3 regions of the Fictibacillus sp. EA-CB0309 genome follow, and region 3 is predicted to be linked to each of the others. Evidence: riboswitches for the same ligand, from Rfam matches in the RefSeq annotation. Region 3 holds a riboswitch; each other region holds the start of a gene.
The links. A riboswitch is a leader RNA that binds a small molecule or an ion and turns the genes downstream of it on or off. The one in region 3 is predicted to bind cobalamin.
Positions count from the first base shown of each region.

Region 1 (4,287 bases), 2.0 Mb from region 3:
TCTGCACAAGCAGTTACAAAGCCTTTTATTGGAGATCTATTTCCGGAGACGACAGTTCATACCACCCTTGGGGAACTTGTCCTCCCAACAAGCTATCAAGGTCATTGGTTTGTCCTCTTTAGCCATCCCGGAGACTTTACCCCTGTTTGTACAACAGAGTTTGTAGCATTTCAGAAACTTATGCCAGAATTTCAGAAGCTCAACACATACTTAATTGGTTTGTCTGTAGAGCAGGTGTACTCTCACCTTAAATGGATCGAGTGGATTCAACAGAATCTAAAAGTTGAGATCACCTTCCCCATTATTGCTGACAGCCTTGGTAAATTGGCAATGAGACTTGGGATGATTCATCCAACGATGGGAACAAGAACCGTTCGAAGTGTTTATATCGTGGATCCTTCCGGGAAAATCCGGCTTATTCTTACGTATCCTGAGAATGTCGGGCGAAACATTCATGAGATATTGCGAGCGGTTAAAGCTTTGCAGACCGCTGATAGCAATCAGGCAGCAACACCTGCAAACTGGCCAAAAAATGAACTAATCGGAGACCGCATTATCGTTCCAGCACCTAAAACCGTTCAAGAAGCCAAACAGCGTGCGGAACAAGCGCAATCTGGAGAGATTAAGTGTTATGATTGGTGGCTATGTTCCAAACCTTTATCACAAGAATGATAATATGCCCGATGAAGGTGCAATTAAGCCGCCTTCATCGGGCATTTTTATTATCGTGAATATATCTTATTTAACGTGAAATTATAGTGATTAACGTGAATATATTCCATTTAACGTGAAATTATTGAAATTAACGTGAATATATTTTTGACCGTCTTTCTAACACCAACAGTTCCTGCAAACGTTCTTGCCAGAAACACACATACCACATCTTTCACCTTCTCCCCCGCTCTGTGCACAAAAAAGAGCCATGACCCAGAAAGTGGTTCACTATTTGGGTCAGACTCCTTACCTTTTTGCTGTTTTAATTTTATAAATAAAATAATAGTACTTATACAACACAATAAGGACTAAAATAACTCTTACTATTGTACTCTCAGCCATTATAAATGCAATCAAGATCATGGAGTCTGCAAACAGGTTAATCATGATCTTTTTTCTGAGCGTTAAAGAGCGTTCCTGGATAAATTCTTCAAGGTGCTTTTTATAGATGGGAGTACCTTTAAACCACACTTCAAATTTCTTAGACCCTTTTACAAAAAAATACGATGATAACAGCAGAAATGGTGTTGTTGGAATCAATGGCAACACAATACCCACCATTCCTAAACTCAGGAAAAAGAATCCCAATATCACAAATATCATATTTTTCACTTTCATTGGAATTCTCCCTCTTTCTTGTCATCTGGCGTTTCTTGTTATGAGTTTACGTTTTTATACAGCAAACGCCGCTCCTTTCTTAATGGAGCACTGTCAAAAAAAGCATTCTCTACTTCCGTCTCTGGTATTACGCTTGGAACGGGAGATGGCTTTCCATCCTTATCGATCGCTACCATTGTTAAGATAGACGTTGTGTTTAACGTTCTGTTACCCGTCTCTAAATTCTGGCACTCTACTTTTACGTACACTTCCATTGAAGTTCTTCCCGTTGAGATAACAACTCCCTCTAAAATGAGGATGTCACCAACTTTAGCGGACGATAAAAAGTTTACATTATCAATGGATGCTGTTACAACAACTTTCTTGCTATGCTTCATAGCTGCAATGGCTGCGATCTCATCAATGTATGATAATACTGTTCCGCCAAAGATCGTTCCCATGTGATTGGTGTCGGGAGGCAACACCAACTTTGTTTGAATCGTTCGTGAAACGTTTGCTGACAACTGCTGTTCCATACCATACCTCTTTTCCGGAGTTTAAACACTCCTGTTTTAATAGAGGGAGTTGGTTTAAGCGCAGATTAGACGCTCATCAAATCACATAAAAAACACCCATCACACTAGTAAAAGCCAAGATGGGTGCACGCAAGAATACATAACAGATACTTAAAACCAATCTATTAAAATACCATGCGTCTTATCTTCCCAACTCCCGAAGAAGATCAACGACATAATCACGGCAGGTCTCCTGACTTGTGCCTTATACCTACTCTAAGCCCTTCCCATCGTTCGATAGTGGTTTTGCTTATTTCGTCAGCACTTACAGTTGCGGGTACAGTTCTGGTTTCACACCAGATTCCCTTTTAAGTCTATTACAGACACCGTGATTACCGGATCTTATTAAATTATGAATCTACCTTATTGTATCATTAATCATTTTTACCTTTTACAAAACATTCTTATCTTCTTCATATTGCGTTTAAAATCCCCTGCTATTCTAAATTCAAAAGACTGGGGAGGTTTTCTCATGATACGTCCAACAGCATTAATCCTAACAGCAAACTACGGAAGCGGTCACGTCCAGGTCGCAAATGTTCTCGCTGAAGAGATTAGGAATAAAGGGTACGAACCAATCATTTCAGATTTATTTGGAGAGGCTCATCCACTTATGGCTCAGATTACACAGTCTCTTTTTATCAAAAGCTTCTCTCATGGCTCTTCTTTTTATAAATGGTTCTATTACGGAACTAATAAGCTAAATGCAACCACGATTACCCAGTTTTCACGTTACTTAGGCCGCAAGCGATTCATTGAACTTATCGAGGAACATCACCCTCGTTTTGTCATTACAACTTTTCCGCTTCACGCTGCACCATTTTTACTTAAAAAGTCACGTTTTAACATTCCAATCTACACCGTAATTACAGATTACTTTGCTCATCCTTTTTGGATCAATCCTTCTATCGACCACTATTTTGTAGCGTCTGATTCAGTTAAACAAGGTTTAATGAGACACCAAGTTAATGAAAATAAAATTACGGTGAGCGGCATTCCGATTCGTCCAGGTTTCTACCAATCCATTAATAAAGAAGTGATTTTAGATAAATATCAAGTCTCTCGTAGCAAGCGTGTTGTTACCATTCTTGCTGGCGCACAGGGTGTTCTTAAGAATGTAAAGCACTTGGCTGAGCGCTTGCTCAAGGACCCATTCCTTACAGTCATTGTGATTTGCGGTAAGAATAATGCTTTATATGAAAAACTGTTACCAACCGCTATTCAATACCCGGAAAATTTCCGATTGTTTGGATATGTAGAAGAACTTCATGAAATCTTAAAACTGTCTCATTGTTTGATTACAAAACCAGGTGGTATCACAATAACAGAGGCCGCAGCACTTCACCTGCCCCTTATCTTATATAAGCCTGTACCAGGACAGGAAGCTGAAAATGCAAAACATTTTCAAGCGCATGGAGCTGCACTAATCGCAGATTCAGCAGATAAAATTGCTGATCACGTACAAAGGTTGGTTCACAACCAACAACTAGCAGGGGCATGAAGTCTGCTCTACAGTGTATTCACCAGCCCGTTTCTTCTCAAAAAATTGTTCATCATGCTTTACAAGGCAATCAAAAACTCAAAGCATAGGAGCTTTGAGTTTTATATTTATTATCAATCTTCTCTTGCACCATCTTCTGCAATCGCTCTTAAATCGGCATAGAAAAAGTCATCATTGCATAATGGTGAATGTTCTTTTTCTTTTTTATTATCGTATTTTTCAACGATCTCTTTTAGCTCACCTGTATCACCTTTAGCGTTAATGATCTCAACAAGCTCATTCAACCCGTCTGATGTTTCTTGATCGATTCTTTGTTCTTTATCATCCTTCATCAATATCCCTCCTATGTTTTTATCTTCCCCACACAGGAAAATTTTACACAGAATAAAAAGCCCCTAACAAATGTAGGGGCTTAACAGGATTTGTATAGAATTAACTAACTGTTACAGCATCCGTGTCTTTACTGCTGTTCTGGTTTCCTCTGTTCTTCACAATCTCAGCGTATCGATAGGCACTGTCTTTCCAAATTCTCTCCTGAGAATCAAAGTCTACATAAATGATTCCAAATCGTTTGTTATAACCGAAACTCCACTCAAAGTTATCCATGAGAGACCACAGGTAGTAGCCTTCAATATTCATACCTTCATCATTCAGATCAGAAACGGCTTGAAGATGCTTTTCGATGTAATCCACACGGCCATGATCGTGGACTCTACCGTTCTCAAGCACGTCATCGAACGCCGCACCATTCTCTGTAATATAGATAGGAAGATCCGTGTATTCTTTTCGAAGTCTTCTAATCAAATCTTTAAATTCTTCTGGCGCAATATCCCAGCCCATGCCTGTTTTGTCATAGTCTGAATGAGCACCTCTATGCAAGAAATCATTTGCCGCTGAAAA
Region 1 covers NZ_CP169271.1:3,825,127-3,829,413, forward strand. Annotated here, with positions in the region: gene ACEWFH_RS21550 (peroxiredoxin) at 1-672, shown strand, start outside; gene ACEWFH_RS21555 (YbaN family protein) at 961-1,332, opposite strand; gene ACEWFH_RS21560 (acyl-CoA thioesterase) at 1,371-1,847, opposite strand; cobalamin riboswitch at 2,053-2,232, opposite strand; gene ACEWFH_RS21565 (MGDG synthase family glycosyltransferase) at 2,359-3,387, shown strand; gene ACEWFH_RS21570 (hypothetical protein) at 3,501-3,719, opposite strand; gene ACEWFH_RS21575 (GH1 family beta-glucosidase) at 3,820-4,287, opposite strand, start outside.
Region 1: it holds a riboswitch for cobalamin, as region 3 does, so the genes downstream of both, ACEWFH_RS21560 (acyl-CoA thioesterase) here and ACEWFH_RS10400 (DUF4430 domain-containing protein) in region 3, are expected to answer to the same signal.

Region 2 (4,287 bases), 260 kb from region 3:
GGGGAATAGAAATGGACATTATTATTATATTATTGGCATTATTTTTCTTAATGTTTGTAGCGTATAGAGGCTTTAGCGTTATCTTATTCGCGCCGATCGCTGCACTTTTTGCTGTATTGCTAACAGAACCAGGACATGTACTTCCGTTTTTCTCTGGGGTTTTTATGGAGAAAATGGTTGGTTTCATTAAGTTATACTTTCCAGTGTTTTTATTAGGAGCGATATTCGGAAAGGTTATTGAGATGTCAGGGTTTGCAAAATCCATTACGCAGTTTGTTATCAAACTGATTGGACCATCGAGAGCGATGCTTGCTATCGTGCTAGTTGGAGCCATTCTAACATACGGAGGCGTATCGTTATTCGTAGTTGCATTTGCTCTTTACCCGTTTGCAGCAGAACTCTTTAAATTAGCAGATATTCCGAAGAGACTTATACCGGGAACCATCGCATTAGGTGCTTTTACTTTTACGATGGATGCTTTTCCGGGTAGTCCACAAATACAGAATATTATCCCAACATCATTCTTTGGAACGACGACTTGGGCAGCACCATGGCTCGGTTTTATTGGTGGAATGTTTGTTTTCATTATTGGTATGGTCTACTTGGAATGGAGACGAAGACAGGCGGCAGCAAAGGAGAAGGCTATGGAACAGGTCACAGCAACGAGCCTGAAAAACTAGAATCTGAAAACCTGCCTAACGCATTTATTGCGATTCTTCCACTAATTTTGGTAGGAGTGTTCAATAAATGGTTCACGGTTCTTATTCCAAAGTATTACGGAACAACGTTTGACTTTTCTGCCATCGGTATGAAAAATGTACCTGACATTCAGATTCCGACACTTGCTGCTGTTTGGGCAGTTGAAGGTGCTTTGATTATTGGTATCGTTACGGTACTTCTGTTCTCGTTTAAAAGAATTAAAAACAACTTTAATAAAGGAATCAACTTATCGATTGGCGGCGCACTGCTTGCTACTCTAAATACTGCATCAGAATATGGGTTTGGGGGAGTAATTGCAGCACTTCCTGGTTTTACTGCGGTAAATACTGCAATGTCAAATACGATTAAAGATCCGTTAATAAATGAAGCAGTGACGACTACCACTTTAGCTGGTATTACAGGATCAGCGTCAGGCGGTATGAGTATAGCGCTCGCAACAATGAGTGAAACGTATATTGCTCAAGCGAATAAATTAGGCATTGATCCAGAAGTACTTCACCGTGTTGCCTCTATGGCGAGCGGAGGAATGGATACTCTTCCTCACAATGGTGCTGTAATTACTCTATTAGCCGTTACAGGATTAACTCATAAACAGGCTTATATTGATATTTTTGCAATGACAATTATTAAAACGGTAGCTGTATTTGTAATCATCGGACTTTATTATGGGCTTGGTATCGTATAAGAATTTTAAAGAAAGGAGTATACATTCATGAAATCGTTCGTAGAAGAAAAAGTTGTTTTTATCACTGGGGCTGCAAGCGGGATCGGACTGCAGTTAGCTAAAGCTTTTGCCGAACAAGGTGCAAAGGTTGTGATCAGTGACCTTAATGATGAGAAGGCAAAAGAGGCAGCTCAAGTTTTGGTGCAGAATGGCCATGAAGCAACCGGGCTAGGGTGTAATGTTACAAGAGAGGAAGACATAACAAGGGCCTTGGATCGAGCCGTTCAACATTATAATCGGATCGATATCCTGATCAACAACGCTGGATTGCAATACGTGTCTCCTTTAGAAGAGTTCCCGACTGAAAAGTTTCAGCAGTTGATTGATGTAATGCTTACTGCTCCTTTTATTGCGACAAAACATGTGTTTCCGATTATGAAAGAACAAGGGTTCGGACGTATCATCAATATGGCATCAATAAATGGTTTAGTTGGTTTTGCTGGAAAGGCCGCTTATAATAGTGCGAAGCATGGAGTAATCGGTTTAACGAAGGTAGCGGCTTTAGAAGGTGCAGCGCATGGTATTACTGTTAATGCTGTGTGCCCGGGATATGTAGACACACCGCTTGTAAGAGGGCAGCTTGAGGATCTAGCGAAAACTAGAAACGTTGAGCTCGAAAAAGTCTTAGAAGAAGTGATCTACCCGCTTGTTCCTCAAAAACGCTTGCTTGATGTTCAAGAAATTGCCGATTACACGCTGTTTCTTTCTAGTGACAATGCAAAAGGTGTTACAGGGCAGGCTATTGTGATTGATGGCGGTTATGTGGCCCAATAAAAAAATAATATTTTATAGTTTTAATTGACATTAACTATATTTAGTGTCAAAGTAGATGTTACAAACCTATATATGGAGAATTCAGGTGCCGGAGCTTCCGGCTTAAAAGGAATTCGGTGAGAAACCGAAGCTGTCCCCGCAACTGTAATTGTGGACGAAATGGAATAGCCACTGTACAGATTAGCTATATTTTTTATGGCTGCTGTATGGGAAGGCCCAAAGTAGGAAGAAGCAAAAGCCAGTAGACCTGCCTGAAATACTCCGATTTTCTTTTCCTCGGGGATTGGGAGAAAGAACAGTGGCTGTATAAAGGTAATATTTTAGCATTCACACGTTTCTTTCACCCTCTTCCTGATGGAAGAGGGTTTTTATTATGATTTAAGGAGTGTTTGAACGATGAAAATGACAGCTGCAAACTCTTTACTCGGGGAGTGGTTAAGAGAATGTGTAGAGAATTTCCCAGGAATCCAAGCGAACGCATTTTTAGAAAGAGCAGAGAAACTAGAACGTGAATCAAACGATTCTGCATCACTTTTCAGACAATTAGTGATGGAAGCATTGAATGGCTTAACTGTTGAAGAGCCAGATTGGACGTTTGTGGCGGCACAGATTTATTTAAGGCAGCTATATGAAGAAGTATTGAGTAACAAAGGAGAAATAGAGAAACGCCCATATTCAAACTTGTATGGATTAATTCAAAAATTAGTGGACCTGAATATCTATGATTCTACGATTCTTTCTTCTTATAGTAAGCAAGAGATAGAAGAAGCTGAAAAAATGATAGATCCAGCTAAAGATAAGCTTTTTACATACATAGGATTAAAGACACTGGCTGACAGATACTTGGCAAAAGGATTTAATCATGAGATCTATGAATTGCCTCAAGAACGTTGGATGCTCATTGCGTTATTTTTAATGAGGGATGAGGTAAAAACAAACAGGCTCGAGCAAGTGAAAGAAGCCTATTGGGCACTATCTAATTTGTATATGACTGTCGCAACCCCGACACTAGCAAATGCAGGTAAAAGTTACGGCCAGTTAAGCTCATGCTTCATCGATACGATTGATGACAGCCTAAGGGGAATTTTTGATTCAAATACAGATGCTGCAACTGTTTCAAAAGGCGGTGGAGGACTAGGAATCTATCTTGGCAAGATTCGTGCAAGAGGCTCGGATATTAAAGGATTTAAAGGAAACTCATCAGGTGTTATTCCATGGATGAAGCAGTTAAACAATACAGCTGTTTCTGTTGATCAGCTTGGCCAAAGGCAAGGGGCGATTGCCGTTTACCTGGATATATGGCATAAAGATATTTTAGAATTTTTAGATGCTAAGTTAAATAATGGTGATGAGCGAATGAGAACACATGACCTATTTACAGGGGTTTGTCTGCCTGATCTTTTCATGGAACAAGTTGAAAAACGGGAGGATTGGTATTTGTTTGATCCTCATGAAGTACGGAAGATAAAGGGATACTCCTTAGAAGATTTCTTTGACGAAACAAAGGGCACGGGAAGCTTCAGAGAAAAATATGCTGAGTGTCTTGAAGACGAAAGACTTTCCAAAAAATGTGTACCTGCGATTGAAATCATGAAACGAATCATGAAGTCTCAGCTAGAGACGGGAACTCCTTTTATGTTTTATCGAGATACGGTCAACCGTTTAAATCCCAATCCTCATAAAGGAATGATCTATGCTTCTAACCTGTGTACAGAGATTATGCAAAACATGTCCGCAACCGTCGTTACTTCTGAGGAGACTGAAGATGGGGAAATTGTAATTAGAAAAACACCAGGAGATTTTGTTGTATGTAACTTATCGTCTCTTTCTCTCGCTAAAGTAATCCAGGATAATGTGTTAAAAAGAGTAATCGATATACAGATTAGGATGCTTGATAATGTAATCGATCTTAACCGTATTGATGTACCTCAAGCAGAGCTTACTAATAAGAAATATAGAGCGATAGGGGTAGGGACATTCGGATGGCATCACCTTCTAGCTAAAGAGGGAATCAAATGGGAAAGTGATGAAGCAGTATCATATGCAGACCAACTTTATAAAACTATCAA
Region 2 covers NZ_CP169271.1:1,607,304-1,611,590, forward strand. Annotated here, with positions in the region: partial or broken gene ACEWFH_RS08875 (GntP family permease) at 12-1,405, shown strand; gene ACEWFH_RS08880 (3-hydroxybutyrate dehydrogenase) at 1,433-2,218, shown strand; cobalamin riboswitch at 2,285-2,488, shown strand; gene ACEWFH_RS08885 (ribonucleoside-diphosphate reductase subunit alpha) at 2,615-4,287, shown strand, end outside.
Region 2: it holds a riboswitch for cobalamin, as region 3 does, so the genes downstream of both, ACEWFH_RS08885 (ribonucleoside-diphosphate reductase subunit alpha) here and ACEWFH_RS10400 (DUF4430 domain-containing protein) in region 3, are expected to answer to the same signal.

Region 3 (4,287 bases):
CTCAATTTTTTAAAGAACCTGTTTTAGAGATTTCCATCGGTTACGGTGGATCATTATCAGAAACCGATACAACTTCACTCACACGCAGTTTTCTTTGTGGATTTTTAAAAACGAGACTTGACCGGCCAGTTAACGATGTTAACAGTATGGTTGCAGCGAAAGAACAAGGCATTGTGGTTGGAGAAAAACATGGAACTAAAGACCATGGTTATCCAAACATCATTCATGTAAAAGTAACGGGTGTCAATAAGACATTTACCCTTTCTGCTACACTAGTTAAAGGTTTCGGTGGTCGTATTATACAGTTAAACGGCTATACGGTAGACTTTGTTCCTCAAGGTTCTCTTCTGTACATTGAACACAGTGACACTCCAGGGATCATCGGGAAAGTTGGAGCGTTTTTAGGTGAAAGAAACATTAACATTGCTACGATGCACGTTGGAAGAAAATCAGCTGGCGGAGAAGCGATGATGGTTTTAACATTTGATAACCAGCTGCCGGAATCCACACAAAAGGAGCTTGCAAGTATTGAAGACCTGCTCGTTTGTAAACCGCTAGACTTGTAAGTAAGAAAGATTAAAAGCTCTGCATTACATCATGCAGAGCTTTTTTGTATGTTTTGTTTACCTTGTAAGAGTGTTCTTTACCCCAACTCCACTTCTTTTCTCTCCACCTCTAAACGTCATGAGTTTCGTGTATCCGGTCTCTTTGGCTAACTTAATAGATGCTTCATAGTTTTCTCCAACCTGATGAGGTTCATGAGCGTCAGAAGAAAGTACGATTGGTATTCCTTTCTCATAGCAAAGAGAAAGCAACTCTGGTTCAGGATATAGCCTCCCAACAGGTTTCCGAAGTCCAGCAGATGAGATCTCCACACATGTCTTTGAACGGCTTAGAGCATCGGTAACACGGTCATATTGTTGTAATAAGAATTCTTTATCGGTAGGAACATAGTTAAAGATCTTCACAAGATCAAGGTGCCCCACAATATCAAATAGGTTTGATTCAGCAAGCGTAACAATCTGATCATAATAAGCACGATACGTTTCATAGAGATCACGACGGTCCCATTCTTTCCGGTACTCTGCCAAATCTATCCCAAAATCGTCTACCCAGTGAACAGATCCGATCACATAATCAAAGGGATAAGATTTAATGAACGCTGCCATCTCCTCATGGCTTCCCGGTGTATAATCCATCTCAATAGACATTTTAACGTCCATACCTAATCGATTAGCTTGATTAAACAAGTTCACATAGTCATCCATTTTGTAATAGCGTCTTTCTTCCATCCATGGTTTTGATACAATATTCTTTGTTTCATAAAAGTGATAAGCGTGTTCTGAAATTCCAAATTCTTGAATTCCTTTTTCTTTTGCAATGTCTACAAATTGCTTTAGATAGTCAATTGTTAAAGTGCCTTTTTCCAGATGAGAATGGTAATCCGTTAGCATATTAATCTCCTTTTTAAAAACGTTTTACCATATGTATCATGAATATCTGTTTCAATCAAGAGTTTATGCTCCTAATTTAACCCCAATAAATAATACGCTTAGACACATCATTAAAAATAGCACTGCAAAAAAACGATTTAAATAGTCTCTCATTTTGTCCTCCTAAAGAATTGTTGAATCAACTTTATCATCCTATTCAAATATGACTTTTTTTGAACCATTTTTTGCAGAAAAAAAGCTCCCTATTCAAAGGCAGCTTTTTGGCTTACATCTTTATTAATATGTGTCTCCATTACGTATAAGAGAGGTTTATACAAAACGATAAAGAATACGACGTTTCCAATAGCATGATTTAGGTCGAATGGCAGACCGGCTAAATAATACGGCCAAAATTTCTGCATGATGATTCCGCCCATAAGAACGGACATGATGAAACCAAATAAAAAGCCGCAGAACCCTGCATATATGGGTAAAATCAACCATGGAATGTTGTGGCGGTACTTTCCTATAAACCCGCTCATTACGGCAATCAGGCCCCAAGCAATCATCTGTCCGAACGTCCATAGTCCATGCCCTAAAAAAGATTAGTCGTCAATGTGCTTATTATGGCTAGTATAAGCCCTTGAATCGGACCAAGTACAAACGATGCCAATATGAGTATAGTTGTGTTTGGCTGAACATTTGGTATCATTGCAAACGCTATTCTGCCTATTGTCAAAATAGCGGCAAGCAAAGCGATGATCGTTATTCTTTTAACCGTCAGCCTATTCATACTTGTGGAAATCAAATTCAACAATATCGCCAGGTTTTAAAGTGATTTCCTTTGCACCTTTCATCGCTTCTTCTCCGTTAACAGAAAAGAACCAAGATGTTTTATCCTGTTCGTTGCCTGCAACTCCTTCAATACTGCTTATAAAAGCACCGTCGTATTGCGTTTCAATCTTAAAGTTATCCTGCATCACGTCCATGATGGTTGCATCCTTTGTTAAATCCACTTTCTTTTCAGTTACCTTTTCTTTTCCGTTATCTTTTGTGATCTGGACCGTTACCTGTTCTTTTTTCGTTTCTTCTTGCTTTGGCTGATCTGCGGTTTCCTTCGTTTCAGTCGTTCCACAGCCAACCATCATCATCATCATCATTGTCGCAAGTACTAATAGTAGTTTTTTCATCATGAACCTCTTCCTTGTCTTTGATTAAGGCTTTCCCAAAAACAATGTTGCTCTTGAAAGTAGCTGATTTCCGCTCCAGGATGCTCGCTTTCCGCGGGGTGTGCGGTTAGCCTCCTAGCGCTCTGCGCTATTAGGAGTCTTACCTGTCCCACTCATCCCGCAGGGAGTCTCGCATCTTGCACTCCAATCAACTTGTCAGTGTAGGGACTGGCATGACCAAGAAGCAACAATCTTAACAGAAGGACCTTATTTTAAAAATAAATTTACGTATAACTAAAAAATCCCCTTCGTCTACGAAGGAGATTAATAGTATACAGGCAGAAAACAGCAGCCGGCTCTCCGGCACTGTTAAACACCCCTATCCTCGTAGGTCATGTCATGTAACAAACAGGCAGGTCTCCTGGCTCTTGATCATCGTCTCCTAACGCCTTCCCATTTTCACAGTGGCGGTGGTTTAGGATTCTCACAATTACAGTGGCGGGACCGCAACGGCATTTAACCGTTTTCCCTATTAAGCTGTCCAATACTGGACTGCACCTGTTTAACACTTATGAATTTTTTAAAAACACAATTCTTATTATAACGTATTGGAGAAATTTGTGAAATCTTTTTTAAATATCATTGTTTGTTCCTTATGAAACAAGATTAATCGGGACGTATTGCTAATTTATTTCAACGTTCGCGGAATAACAAAAGAAAATGTCGTACCTTCATTATTTTTGCTGTGAACACTAATCTGTCCCCCATGAGCTTCAACGATGTTTCTAGCTATGGCAAGCCCAAGACCAGTACCACCGGACTTACCTCTTGTTCTAGCTTTATCCCCTTTATAGAAACGTTCAAAAACAAATGGCAAATCTTCTTCTTTTATCCCAGATCCATTGTCCTTCACAAAAAACTTAACGTTCTGTTCGTTCACATCAATCGACAGAGTTACAAATCCGCCTTGTGCCGTATGGCGAATCGCATTATCAATTAAATTGGTTAACACTTGTTCAATTCGGTCCGGATCTACATCTATTTGATCTTGACCGAGGTCCAGGTTACCGTTGATTGAGAGGTCTAATTGAAGATCTCTGTCTTTGGCAGGTCCTTGGAACTTACGTACAATTCTTTCGGCAAAAGGTACAATGGAAAGAGTCGTGTAGTGAAGCTTCATGTGACCTGCTTCTAGTCTCGCAAGATCGAGCAGTTCATTAACAAGCCTGCCCATTCGTTTAGACTCATCTAATATAATTCCAGCAAGTTCTTTTTTCTCTTCTTCTGATTCTGCGATATCATCTACGATCGCTTCACTATATCCTTGCAACATAGCAATCGGTGTTTTTAACTCGTGTGAAACATTGGCAACAAAATCTTCTCTTAGCTTATCCATACGGCGTTCTTCTGTCATATCACGAAGAACGGCAACGGCACCTCTGATAAGGGATTGATCATATAAAGGTGTCATTACGACTACCCATGACCGCCCCTGTATCGCAATCTCTGTCATCTGCTCACTCTCAAGTGATACTACTTGCTGAAACAGCTGTCTGACAGCTTCAGGAACATTTCCGTTCACTTCAGTCTTCATACCTGATTCATAATAAAACGCTTGTAAAAAACGATCGGCAGGAGGATTCGTTACTAGAATGTTCATCTTCCTGTCAAAGGTAATCACACCG
Region 3 covers NZ_CP169271.1:1,868,345-1,872,631, reverse strand. Annotated here, with positions in the region: gene serA (phosphoglycerate dehydrogenase) at 1-566, shown strand, start outside; gene ACEWFH_RS10410 (histidinol-phosphatase) at 624-1,454, opposite strand; gene ACEWFH_RS10405 (hypothetical protein) at 1,697-2,002, opposite strand; gene ACEWFH_RS10400 (DUF4430 domain-containing protein) at 2,219-2,626, opposite strand; cobalamin riboswitch at 2,997-3,179, opposite strand; gene ACEWFH_RS10395 (ATP-binding protein) at 3,291-4,287, opposite strand, start outside.